One region of the Streptomyces sp. NPDC057565 genome, then DNA from elsewhere that is predicted to be linked to it. Evidence: riboswitches for the same ligand, from Rfam matches in the RefSeq annotation. Region 1 holds a riboswitch; each other region holds the start of a gene.
What was found. A riboswitch is a leader RNA that binds a small molecule or an ion and turns the genes downstream of it on or off. The one in region 1 is predicted to bind cobalamin.
Positions count from the first base shown of each region.

Region 1 (4,148 bases):
CCGGAACGCATCGCTCTCCAGCGACCCGTGCCAGTGCGTCCCCCACACCGTGCCGACCCGGCACCCGTCCAGGAACGGCTCGCCGCCCCGCACATCGGCGACCCCGTGGTGGATCTCGTACCCCTCCACCGGCTCCCCGAGCGCCGTACCGACCGGCCGGGCGAGGGTCTTCTCGCGGTCGAACCGGATCCGCACCGGCAGCAGTCCGAGCCCGTCGACCCGCCCCGCCCGCGACTCCACCTCGTCCTCGATCCGCTCCGCGAGCACCTGGAACCCGCCACAGATGCCGAGCACCGGACGCCCCTGCGCCGCCCGCCGCAGCAGCGCGTCGGCCAGCCCCCGTTCCCGCAGCCAGGCCAGCGCCTTCACCGTCCCGCGCGTGCCGGGCACGATCACCAGATCCGCGTCGGCCAGCTCCTCCGCCCGGTCCACGAACCGGACCACGACACCCGGTTCGGCGGCCAGTGCGTCCACATCGGTGAAGTTCGACATCAGCGGTACGGCGCACACCGCGACCCGCAGCACGTCCTCGCCGTGCGGCGGCGCGACGACCGACTCGCGTACGGCCCCGCGCAGCGAGACCCGCAGTCCGTCCTCCTCGTCGATGCCCAGGCCGTGGGCGAACGGCAGCACTCCGTACGTCCGTCGCCCGGTCAGCCCGTGCAGCATGTCGAGACCCGGCTCCAGGAGCGACACGTCGCCGCGGAACTTGTTGACCAGATAGCCGGCGATCAGCGCCTGGTCCTCGGCGCCGAGCAGTGCCGTCGTGCCGAAGAACGAGGCGAAGACGCCACCGCGGTCGATGTCGCCGACGACGACGACGGGGAACCGCGCGGCCCGCGCGATCCCCATGTTCACGATGTCGGTGCGCCGCAGATTGATCTCGGCCGGGCTGCCCGCCCCCTCGCAGATCACTGCGTCATAGGTGCCCCGAAGCTGCTCCAGGCAGTCCACGACCGTACCGAGGAGGGATTCCTGTCGCCCCCCGTGGTAACCGCGCGCGCTCATCTCGCCCACCGGCCTGCCCATCAGGACGACCTGACTGGACCGGTCGCTGCCGGGCTTGAGCAGTACCGGGTTCATCAGCGCGGTCGGTTCCACCCGCGCGGCCTGCGCCTGCATCGCCTGCGCTCGCCCGATCTCCGCACCCTCGCGGGTCACGAACGAGTTCAGCGACATGTTCTGCGCCTTGAACGGCGCGACCTTCACGCCCTGGCGCACCAGCCACCGGCAGATGCCTGCGGTGACGACGCTCTTGCCCGCGTCCGACGTGGTTCCGGCGACCAGCAGTCCGCCGCTCATTTCCCGCTCCGTCCCGCGGCCGGACGCCGCCCCGAGGGCGACCACCGTCCCGCGATCAGCCGGCCCGCCGCGCACACGCCGAGGGCCAGCACCCCCACCCGGCGCGACAGCCGCACCGCGCGCTCGATGTCCCCGGTCTCCACCGCACGGCCGGTCGCGCCGTTCAGTACCGGCCGGTGCTCGACACGTCCGCCGTACGCGAGGGTCCCGCCGAGCCGTACGCCGAGCGCCCCCGCGAACGAGGCCTCCACCGGACCCGCGTTGGGGCTCGGATGCCTGCCCGCGTCCGCCCGCCAGGCCCGCAACGCTCGACGTGGCTGCCCCCCGGCAACCACGGCGAGCACGGCGGTGAGCCGGGCGCCGGGCCAGCCCGCGACGTCGTCCAGGCGGGCCGAGGCCCAGCCGTAGCGCAGATGGCGGGGCGACTTGTGCCCGACCATCGCGTCGAGGGTGTTGACGGCGCGGAAGGCGACGAGTCCGGGTACGCCACCCAGCGCGCCCCACACCAGCGCGCCGACCACCGCGTCCGAGGTGTTCTCGGCCACGGACTCCACCACGGCGCGCGCGATCTGCGGCCCGTCGAGGGAGTGCGGGTCGCGCCCGCACAGATGGGGGAGCCGCTCCCGGGCCAGCTCGATGTCACCGGCGGCGAGCGCGCCACCGATGGCGCGCGCCTCGCGACCCAGCGAGGTGCCGCCGACGACGGACCAGGTGGCGGCCGCGGCCAGGGCGACGGAGGCGGCGGGATGACGGCGTACGGCACGGGCGGCCAGCGCGGCTCCACCCGCGGCGCCTCCGGCGCAGACCAGGGTGTGCAGGGCGCCCCACCCGCGGTGGTCGCGCCACAGGCGCCGTTCGACGCCTGCCGCGGCCCGCCCGAATGCGGCGACCGGATGCCCCCGGCGGGGATCACCGAGCAGCAGATCGCCGATCAGACCGGCGGCGGCGCCGTACGCGAAGATGCGGTCGGCTCGCACGGCTCAACCGGCCGAACTGCCTCGAAGGACCTTCGTACAGCCGGCTCCTGGTGGGAGCGGCACAGAAACGGCGGACGCACGGCAGCCGGGCATGGCGATATGTCCTCACTCAGGGTCCGCGCCCTGGTTCGACGTGACCGGCGGCGAGAGTCTCCTGGCTCCCGGATCCGCAGTTCCCCCGGCCTTCCAGCCCGCATGCGCGAGCCGTGACTTCCGGTGTGGGGGACTGCTCCCCGGTGACAGTGGCGGGACCGCGCCGGATTCGCACCGGCTTCCTCTGCTGTCGCCGTAAATGGCTCCGGCAGTCCACCACGCTGCGCGAACGCCCGTCAACCTGGCGTTGACCTGCGGCGGTGCAGTGTGCGCAGACGCACATCGGGCCGGACACACGTGAGGTGTGTCCGGCCCGACGGGGGAGCGCGGGAAGGGGCTCAGGCGACGATCAGATAGATCCCGTACGCGACCGCGGCCGCGCAGAGCCCGAAGCAGAGGTACGCACCCGCACGGGCGAGCACCAGGGAGCCTCCGGTGGAGCCGCCCTGCGCGGCCGGTTCGGCCTGCTTGGAGAGTCCGACGATGCCCAGGGTGAAGAGGCCCACCAGTGCGACGGTGACGACGAGCGAGACGCCGAAAACGGAGCCGAGAGCTGCCCAGTCGATGTTCATGGTGATCTGTCCTTACACCGTGGCGGGCCGCGCCGGATCGGCGGCGACGGTTCCGGGCTGGGCCGGGATGGTGGTCTTGAGGTCCGTGGTCGTGTCCACTGCCGTGGCGACCGCGGCCGCCCCGGCGGGCGGCGGGGTGACGGCCGCGATGGCGGTGGTGATGACACCCGCCGGCTCGGCGTCCTCGCCGTCGGGCGCGACATCGTCGTGCCCGACCGGCTTGCGCCGGGACACCAGCCAGATCGCTCCGGAGCCCGCGACGAGCAGGACGGCGACGACGGTGACACCCCAGGTGCCCTGCTTGGTGAGGAACTCCGCGCCCGCGCCGACCAGACCCGCGGCCGGCAGGGTCAGACCCCAGGCGACGAACATCCGGGTGGCGGTGGACCAGCGGACCACACCGCCCCGGCGGCCGAGCCCCGCACCCATCACGGCGCCGGAGCAGGACTGGGTGGTGGAGAGGGAGAAGCCGAGGTGCGAGGAGGCCAGGATGACTGTGGCCGCACTGGTCTGGGCGGCGAAGCCCTGCGGCGGCTTGAGCTCGGTGAGGCCGCTGCCCATGGTGCGGATGATGCGCCAGCCACCCAGATAGGTGCCGAGTGCGATGGCCAGACCGGCGGAGACGATGACCCAGACCGGCGGGTTCGAGCCGGGGGACAGGACCCCACCGGTGACCAGGGCCAGGGTGATGATGCCCATGGTCTTCTGCGCGTCGTTGGTGCCGTGGGCGAGCGAGACCAGTCCGGCCGAGGCGATCTGGCCGGCCCGGTAGCCCTTGGCGGTGGCCTTCTCCTGGGCGTCGTTACGGATCCCGCCGCCGATCCGGTAGGTCAGCCTGGTCGCCAGCAGTGCGGCGAGACCGGCGACGACCGGGGCGGCGACCGCGGGAAGCAGCACCTTGGTGACGACGGTGCCGCCGTCGACCGAGGACCAGCCCGCCGACATCACCGCGGCACCGATCAGGCCGCCGAAGAGTGCGTGGGACGAACTGGACGGCAGCCCGACCAACCAGGTCAGCAGATTCCACAGAATGGCGCCGACGAGGGCCGCGAAGATGACTTCTGTCCGTAGCCCGTCCTCGTTGATGATCCCGCCGGAGATCGTTTTGGCGACCTCCACCGACAGGAACGCGCCGACGAGGTTGAGAGCGGCGGACATGGCCACCGCTGTCTTGGGTTTGAGGGCACCGGTCGAGATGGTGGTC
Region 1 covers NZ_JBHVFU010000038.1:15,309-19,456, forward strand. Annotated here, with positions in the region: partial or broken gene ACFU8W_RS37130 (cobyric acid synthase) at 1-1,302, opposite strand, end outside; gene ACFU8W_RS37135 (cobalamin biosynthesis protein) at 1,299-2,279, opposite strand; cobalamin riboswitch at 2,427-2,558, opposite strand; gene ACFU8W_RS37140 (hypothetical protein) at 2,711-2,944, opposite strand; gene ACFU8W_RS37145 (anion permease) at 2,957-4,148, opposite strand, start outside.

Region 2 (4,148 bases), on a different contig from region 1:
CTCCCGCTCCGGGCACCCGCTCCCGCACGGCCCCCATGCCGCGGGCGAATCCCCCTCCCATGCCCTGGACTCCGGGCACACCCCGGGCCGCCAGTCCGGCGATCTTCGCCACCACACCGTCGGCGATCGTGGTTCGGCCCCGCGACCCGGGTTCCGTTCGGCGGTTTCCACCGTGCGGTCCCGCTTCGTGCGTGGCCTCTGATTGCGAGCGGGTGGTTTCGGGCCGCTTCACCTGTGTTTGATCGGTCATGGTCGGTCGCCCTTCCGAAGAGAAGGTGGGTTCGAACGCCTTGGCCATTTTACGTACCATTTGTCCGCATCGCTCGAGCGGTACGGGTGTATGGGCGGACCCACGGACGGGCCCCGCGCGGAGAGGAGGGGCGGGTGGGCGGACTGCCCCTTCTCGTCCTCACACCTTCCTGGGCTCCGTCTCCACGCCCGCTTCGGTCTCTCCGTCGACGGACTCGAACAGACCGACCGGTCGCCGGAGAGATGCTGTGACCTGACGTCACGGGCGGGGCGGGCCGGTCCGGCGGTGTGAAGGACGACGCCGGGTTACGGGGCGACGGTTCCGGCGCTCAGGGACCGCCCGCAGCGCAGGTTCCAGCGGCCGGACCGGCCGCTGAGCTCGGTCAGCGTCAACGGGGCGACGTCCAACCGCCAGAACGCCTGCGGCGGAAGGCCCAGCGCATGCACGATCGCAGCGCGCACCACTGCGGGTTCGACCACGGCGATCACGCGGCCGTCACCGGCGCCGTCCCGATGCAACGAGTCCAGCCAGCCGCCTACTCGCGCACACAGGTCCAGCAGCGACTCACCGCCGTGCGGTGCCGCCGAAGGGCCGGACAGCCAGTCCGACACCGCCTCCGGCTCGGCCTCGCTCACCTCAGCCAGCCGCCGCCCGCTCCAGCGCCCCAAGTCCCAGCCACGGAGGGACGGTTCGGGCTCGGACCGCAGCCCCAGCGCCTCGGCGGTCCCGGCGCACCGCTCGTCCGCGCCGCACACCCGGCGGTCGGCGGCAGGCACCGCGTCCGCGGCCGCACGCGCCCGCCGGACACCGGACGCGTCGAGCGGGGCGTCGCCGTCGAAACGGGCTTCACGCAGCGCCGCATTGAGCGCCGGTGAGATCAACATCACCTGTACCGTCAACACCGGTGTCAACTCCCTGAACTGTGGACTCTCGGGTAAGCACACCATGGCCTCCGGGTCTTCCGGCCCCGCGGATGGCGCCATGGCGGCGGGTGCCCGCAGGCGGTATGGTCGCGACGAACATGACGACGGTGTGATGGAAGTCCGGTGAGAATCCGGCACGGTCGCGCCACTGTGAACCCGTACCTGTACGGGAAGTCAGACCCGGCACTGTCGTCTTCAGGCACCACGATCGGGACGCGTGTTCCCTCAGGAGGTTCTGCCATGGCACAGACTGCTGCCCCCGCAAGCGTTGCAACACCCGCCATCACCCCCATCTCGCTGAAGGCCATTGCCCCGTGGGCGGTCTTCTTCGGCATCCTCATGCTCGTCCTCCTGTACTTCGTCGGCGCCGAGCAGGGTGCCACCGCCCTCATTTCCGGCGAAGGTGTCCACGAGTGGGTTCACGACGGTCGCCACCTGCTCGGTTTCCCCTGCCACTGACACGCTGCGCACCTCAGGGGAACCCCTCATGAACTCCATATCCGTCAGAGCCCTGCTCGTCCGCGGCATGCTGGCCGGACTTACCGCGGGCGCGCTCGCTCTTGCGGTCGCCTACTTCCTCGGTGAATCCCGGGTGAACGCGGCGATCGCCCTCGAAGAGGCTCACAGCCACGACCACGGCGGCGGCGAGGAGCTCGTCAGCCGCACCATGCAGTCCACCGCGGGTCTCGCCACCGGTGTCCTGGTCTTCGGCGTGGCTATCGGCGGCATCGCCGCGCTGGTCTTCTGCTACGCCCTCGGCCGCATCGGCAGGTTCGGCCCGAGGGCCACGGCCGCATTGATTGCGTTCGGTGCCCTGCTGACCGTGTATGTCGTGCCATTCCTCAAGTACCCGGCCAATCCGCCGGCTGTCGGAAACCCCGACACGATCGGCCAACGCACCACCCTGTTCTTCCTGATGGTCGCCCTCAGCGTGCTGCTGGCCGTCGCTGCCGTCATCTTCGGCAAGCGGCTGGCTCCCCGCCTCGGCAACTGGAACGCGTCCATTGCGGCGTCCGCCGCCTATGTGCTCGTCATCGGGCTGGCCTACGCCTTCCTGCCCTCGTTCAATGAGGTCGGAAAGGACTTCCCGGCCAGTCTGCTGTGGGAGTTCCGCCTCGCCACTCTCGCCGTTCAGGCCACGCTGTGGACCACTTTCGGTCTGGTCTTCGGCTATCTGACCGAGCGACTGCTCGTGCCGAAGACCGGTGCGATGACGTCCGGGGGCGGTACCACGTCCCATGCGGGCGCCGCTGCGAGCTGAGGCGCCGGCCGACTCGTCGGCCGTATGACGGCAGAACCCGCCGGAGCGTCCCGGCGGGTTCTGCCCCTGAGCTCCTCTTATACGGCGTCCGTCGCGGCGGTGGCTTCAACCACGTACGTCACCTCCGTTGTGTCCGGCACCTCCGGCGTGTCCGACCATTCGACGATGAAGTACTTGACCCGGTCGTCCGCCCTGACGAAACGCATGCCTGCCGCCACCATGACGCGCTGGGACGCGATGTTGTCGAGGTCGGCATCGCCGTTCACGGCGGCGATGCCCTCGTCGCGGGCGAACTCCAGCAGCGCTCGCAGCGCCTCGGAGGCGTACCCCTTGCCGCGCGCCGCAGGGGTCAGGCCGTAGCCGATCGTCACCTGCCCCTCCGCGTTCGGAGCGCCGTGAAAGCCCACTCCGCCTATGGCGTGCCCGTCCTGGCGGAGGCGGATCTCGTAGGCGCCGAACGGCTGGGGGTTGCCGGAGTCGGCGCAATGCTCCAAGAAATGCCTGGCCCCGGCCGTGTCGCCGTCGGTGGGGTACTCCGGTGCCCATAGGGCACCCGGCCCCGGACGGTGGGCCACTACGTTTTCCGCCTCGGCGGGACTCAACGGGTGGAGTACGAGTCGAGGTGTCACAAGATCTCCCATGACCCGTCGGACTATCACGGCGGCGACCTTCGGCGCACCGGAATTATCGGAATTTTTGCTGCCTGAAGGGGGGTAGCAGTGCCCTGACCTTCGCGCACTGGGCGGAGCACCACGTGGCGGCCTTCCGCTGACATGGGCCCCGGTCGACGCAGCCGCCACCTCCCAGGCCGACGCATGTGGACACGGTCCGTCCGCAGCGGTGGGCCCGGTCGGCATGCGTTCGCCGACCGGGCCCACCGTCTTGCACCCACAGCGGCCGGGAATGAGGGCGGGCGTCCCTCGTCGGACAGTGTCCGTCCCGGAGCCCCGCCGTCTCAGCTGCTTATGTCCTCGCCGAAGTCCCCGGACATCGCCGCCGCCATCCTCAGGTGAGGCGTCGCCTCCTCCTGCCGGCCCTGCCGCTCCAGGGTGCGGCCGAGCATCAGCCGCGCATAGTGCTCCACCGGGTCGCGCTCCAGCACCGCCCGCAGCTCCGTCTCGGCCTTGCCGAGCCGCGCCGAGTGGTAGTAGGCGCGGGCCAGCAGCAGCCGCGGCGCGACCTGCTCCGGCGCTTCCTCGACCAGTCCGCCCAGGATCCGGGCCGCGGTCAGGTACTCCTTGGCCTCGAAGAACATCCGGGCGCGGTCCCAGCGGTCCGCTGCCGTGCCGAACTCGTAATAGGTGTCGTTCACTTGTCCTCCTCGGTCGCGGCCTTCGGCGATCCGTCGGGCCGTGCGTCCAATCGTTCGCGCAGCCCGCTGTCAGCTTGCACAACACCTCATTATGGTTGAACATTCCACCAAGCTTTTGGCGTGGGTACCGACCGCCCGCGCCTGCGCAGGAATAGGTTGAGCGCCATGAGCAATCTCGATCGCCAGGCCGCACTCTCCGTCTGCGGCGGCCGGGGCTTTGTCGTCGCCGACCCGGTGCGTGAACTCCTCAACCCGCGTCACGTCCAGCTCGGCGAATCCACCGAGGTTCGCAGGCTGCTGCCCAATCTCGGCCGCCGGATGGTCGGAGCCTGGGCCTTCGTCGATCACTACGGCCCCGACGACATCGCCGACGAACCCGGGATGCAGGTGCCGCCCCACCCC
Region 2 covers NZ_JBHVFU010000001.1:411,316-415,463, forward strand. Annotated here, with positions in the region: gene ACFU8W_RS01765 (Asp23/Gls24 family envelope stress response protein) at 1-250, opposite strand, end outside; gene ACFU8W_RS01770 (histidine phosphatase family protein) at 556-1,134, opposite strand; adenosylcobalamin (AdoCbl) riboswitch at 1,261-1,411, shown strand; gene ACFU8W_RS01775 (CbtB-domain containing protein) at 1,414-1,632, shown strand; gene ACFU8W_RS01780 (CbtA family protein) at 1,661-2,434, shown strand; gene ACFU8W_RS01785 (GNAT family N-acetyltransferase) at 2,512-3,009, opposite strand; gene ACFU8W_RS01790 (tetratricopeptide repeat protein) at 3,390-3,746, opposite strand; gene ACFU8W_RS01795 (pirin family protein) at 3,912-4,148, shown strand, end outside.
Region 2: it holds a riboswitch for cobalamin, as region 1 does, so the genes downstream of both, ACFU8W_RS01775 (CbtB-domain containing protein) here and ACFU8W_RS37135 (cobalamin biosynthesis protein) in region 1, are expected to answer to the same signal.

Region 3 (4,148 bases), on a different contig from region 1:
TCACCGCAGCCCGAGGCGGGGTAGCCGGAGATGGCGCAGAGCAGGGCGTCGCTGCTGTAGCGCAGCGGCTTGGCCACCGAGGCGAGCGCCTCGGCGGTACTCGCCCCGGGGGCGACCTGCGCACAGGCGGTGCGCAGCGCGGGCGGCGTCTCCCCGGCCGGGGCGTCCGCCGCCGTGCCGGGGTCGATGACGAGCGCGACGCGCTTGGTGCCGTCCTTGGCGGGGGTGTCCGCGCAGACCGTCGCGAAGTCGGGGCTGCGGCGCGGCTTCGCCGAGTCCTGGGAGTCCTCGCTCACGGAGAACCGGAAGCCCTGCACCGCCCCGTCGTCGGGCCGGACGAGCGAGGGTCCCTGGGTGGCGTAGGCCCAGCCGGACCCCTTGCCCTCCCAGAACGACCAGTAGCGGTAGCCGGCCGCATGGGCGGTGCCCGCGCCGAGCACGGTCAGAGCGGCGCCGAGCACCAGCAGCAGCGCGACGGCCACCCGTCCGCCGAAGGCATGCCCCGCACGATTCCCCGCCCGGTTCACGGCTGCTTCCGGCGGCTGCTGATCAGGAAACCGATGCCCGCACCGGCGGCGAGACCGATACCGACCAGCCACCACACCCCGAGACCGGCGTCGTCGCTGGTGCCGTCCTGGGCCGAGAAGTCGTCCGGGGTCGCACTGGGCGTGATGACGGCGGCGGGCGCGGGACCGCTCGCGTTCAGCTCCCGGATCAGGTCGACGCCACCGAAGTCGCGGGCGTCGGCGCCGGTCGCGTGCGCGGCCAGGACCAGCTGGGCATAGGCGGCCGGGCCGCTCTCCTCGGCCCAGCTCCTGGAGTTCTTCTGCAGCCAGCCGACCGCGTCGGCCGCCTTGTTCTTGTGGCCCGCGGAGGCCAGGGCGACGACCGCGTCCGCGGTGTTGCCGAAGTCGGGCTGCGGGGTGGTGTCGTCGGAGCCCGGCATCGGCGGCAGGTTCAGATGGTTGCCGTTCTTCGCGAGGGCGCCCGCGAGGTGGAAGGCGCCGTTCTGGGCAGCCTGCTCCGGCTTGACGACGTCGCTCGTCCGGCAGGCCGGCGGCTTGCCCTCGACCGTGGCGTTGTCCCCGGCGGCCAGCCCCTTGCCCATCGAGCCGAGCACGGCGGCCGCGGTGGCATCCGCGTTCGCGGCGAGCTTCCCGGCCTTGTCGGGCTGGTACGCGAACGCGCCCCCGTCCTTGCCGCCGCACGGGATCGCGAGCGCGAGCAGTGCGTCGTACGGGGTTTTGCCGCCCGGATTCGTCATGTCGCCGATCCGCTGGCCCTGCCGGGCCAGCGCGCCGATCACGATCGAGGTGGAGTTGGCGTCGCTGGGGGAACCCGCGTTGTAGCCCCAGCCGCCGTCCTCGTTCTGGATGGACTTCAGCCAGCGGACGCCGTTGTTCACGATGTCGCCGTGCCCGCCGATTTCCGCCAGCGCCTGCACCGCGGCGGCGGTCGCATTGGTGTCCAGCATGGTCTTGGCGTCGCACGGCTTGGAGACATCGGCGCGGTACGAGGCGTAGGCGCCGCTCGCGCACTGCTGGGCGATCAGCCAGTCCACCGACTTCGTCGCGGGCACGACCCCCTCGACGCGCTGGGCGAGGAAGGCCAGCGACTGCCGCCAGACCCCGTCGTACGTCGGGTCCTTGGTTCCGTACAGCCCGGAGGGCAGCGCGACGGACGGGGTGGGGGAGGGGGACGGTGCCGCGACCGCGGCCGGGGCAGCGGCCGCACAGAGCACGGTGGCGGTGGCGGCGAGCGCTGCTGCGCTGCGGCGTACGGTCATGGCGGGCTGAGCCTCTCCTGGTGGGAAACCGGGCACAGGCACACTCAGGCACCAGGCTCCGGCCCCGTATTCCTCGACGGTGCCGGCCACCGGGGTTCCGGTGACGCGAGCCGGTCACGACCGCGGACAGGGCAGCCCGACTCACCGCTGTGTCAGCGGCTCACGGTTGCGTGGTCAGTGCCGGATTCGCACCGGCTTCCCCCTGAACGGGCATGATGACGACTCGCACATTCTACCGGGGCGTAGCCGGCCCCTTCCGGGCGGAGGGCTGCCTCACACAGCGACGTACGTCACGGGTCCGCTGCCCGGCACCGCCTCCGCGCGCCCCAGCTTCACCAGCCGGCGCACATGAGCCTCCGCCTCGGAGACGGCGATGTTCCGCGAACCGTACGGGATCTGCTCCCAGGGCCGGTTCCACTCCATCCGCTCGGCCAGTTGCCATGGCGTCAACGGGGTGGCGAGCAGGGCGAGCAGTCCGGTCAGCCGCTCCTCGTGATGGTCGAGGAGTTCCCCTACGCGCCCCGCCGCGTCCGCGAACGGGTGCTGGTGGGCGGGGAGCACCTCGGCGACCCCGAGCCGGCCGATGCGCTCCAGCGAGTCCAGGTAGTCGCCCAGGGGGTCGGTGACCGTCGCATCGTCCGGGTCCTCGTACAGCCCGATGTGGGGGCTGATGCCGGGCAGCAGATGGTCACCGGAGAAGAGACGGCCGCGGCCGGGCAGACCGGCCGGGTGGTCCTCCTCCAGGTGCAGGCAGACATGGCCGGGGGTGTGGCCCGGCGTCCAGATCGCCCGGAGCCGCCGGCCCGCGAGGTCGAGCAGCTCGCCGGGGACGATCTCGCGGTCCGGGAGGGCGGCGCGCAGTCCGGGGAGCGTGCGCATCCGGCCGCCCGTGCGGGCGGCGCGCAACGGGGCGAGGTGCTCCTCCGGTGCGCCGACCGCGGCGAGCTTCGCCGCGAGGTAGCTCAACCAGGTGCCCGGTTCGGATTCGCGGGTGCGGCGCACGATCGCGGTGTCCGCGGCGTGCATCGCGATCCACGCCCCCGATGCCTCGCGGACCTGTCCGGAGAGTCCGTGGTGGTCGGGGTGGTGGTGGGTGATGACCACGCCGTGGATGCCTGCGATGTCCACACCGACGGCGGCGACTCCGGCGACCAGGGTGTCCCAGGCGTCGGGGTCGTCCCAGCCGGTGTCGACGAGGACCGGCCCGCGGTCGGTGTCGAGGACATGCACCAGGGTGTGGCCGAGCGGGTTGTCCGGGATCGGGACCTTGATGGACCACACGCCGCCGCCGTGCTCGGTCACCTGTGTCATGGGCTCCCCATCTCTCGCGTCGGCCGGGCCGCGCTGTGCCACCCCTACTGTAACGAGAACTTGTTCCATTAGTAGCCCAAGTCGACCATCCGTGCGGGGGTGTTGCAGCGCCCCCGTCCGGGGCGTGGACTCCTGGAACTGGAACTGGTATCAGTTCTGACACGGAGTCAGATATGAAATCAGGTGTGGAGTCGGTACGTGCCGGGTCGCGGGAGGCAGCAGCCATGACCGAGCTTGTGGAACACGGAAAACTGTTCATCGGCGGGGAGTTGGTCGATCCGCTCGGCCGGGACGTCATCGAGGTGATATCGCCCCACACCGAGCAGGTCATCGGTCGGGTGCCGCACGCCTGTGAAGCGGATGTGGACCGGGCTGTCGCCGCCGCCCGCCGGGCCTTCGACGAAGGGCCCTGGCCGCGCGCGTCCCTGAACGAGCGGATCGAGGTGATCACGCGGATCAAGGACGCGTTCGCCGTGCGGCACGAGGAGATCGCCCGCGTGATCAGCTCCGAGAACGGAACTCCGTACAGCTCCAGTGTGATGGTGCAGGCGCTCGCCGCGATGATGGTGTGGGACGCGGCGATCACCGTCGCCCGCACCTTCCCGTACGAGGAGCGCCGCGACGGCGTCCTCGGGCCGCTGCTGGTGCGCCGGGAGCCGGTCGGGGTGGTCGCGGCCGTCGTGCCGTGGAATGTCCCGCAGTTCACCGCCGCCGCCAAGCTCGCGCCCGCGCTCCTGGCAGGCTGCTCCGCCGTGCTCAAGGTCTCGCCCGAATCGCCCCTGGACGCCTACATCCTGGCCGAGATCGCCGCCGAGGCCGGGCTCCCCGAAGGGGTGCTGTCGATCCTTCCGGCGGACCGCGAGGTGAGCGAGTACCTGGTCGGCCATCCGGGCGTCGACAAGGTGTCGTTCACCGGCTCGGTCGCGGCGGGCCGCCGGGTCATGGAGGTCGCCTCACGGAACCTCACCGGTGTCACCCTGGAGCTCGGTGGCAAGTCCGCCGCTGTCATCCTTCCCGACGCCGATCTGGACACGGCCGTCGCCGGCATCGT
Region 3 covers NZ_JBHVFU010000003.1:41,584-45,731, forward strand. Annotated here, with positions in the region: gene ACFU8W_RS07455 (SCO2322 family protein) at 1-527, opposite strand, end outside; gene ACFU8W_RS07460 (prenyltransferase/squalene oxidase repeat-containing protein) at 524-1,786, opposite strand; cobalamin riboswitch at 1,894-2,028, opposite strand; gene ACFU8W_RS07465 (MBL fold metallo-hydrolase) at 2,060-3,097, opposite strand; gene ACFU8W_RS07470 (aldehyde dehydrogenase) at 3,322-4,148, shown strand, end outside.
Region 3: it holds a riboswitch for cobalamin, as region 1 does, so the genes downstream of both, ACFU8W_RS07460 (prenyltransferase/squalene oxidase repeat-containing protein) here and ACFU8W_RS37135 (cobalamin biosynthesis protein) in region 1, are expected to answer to the same signal.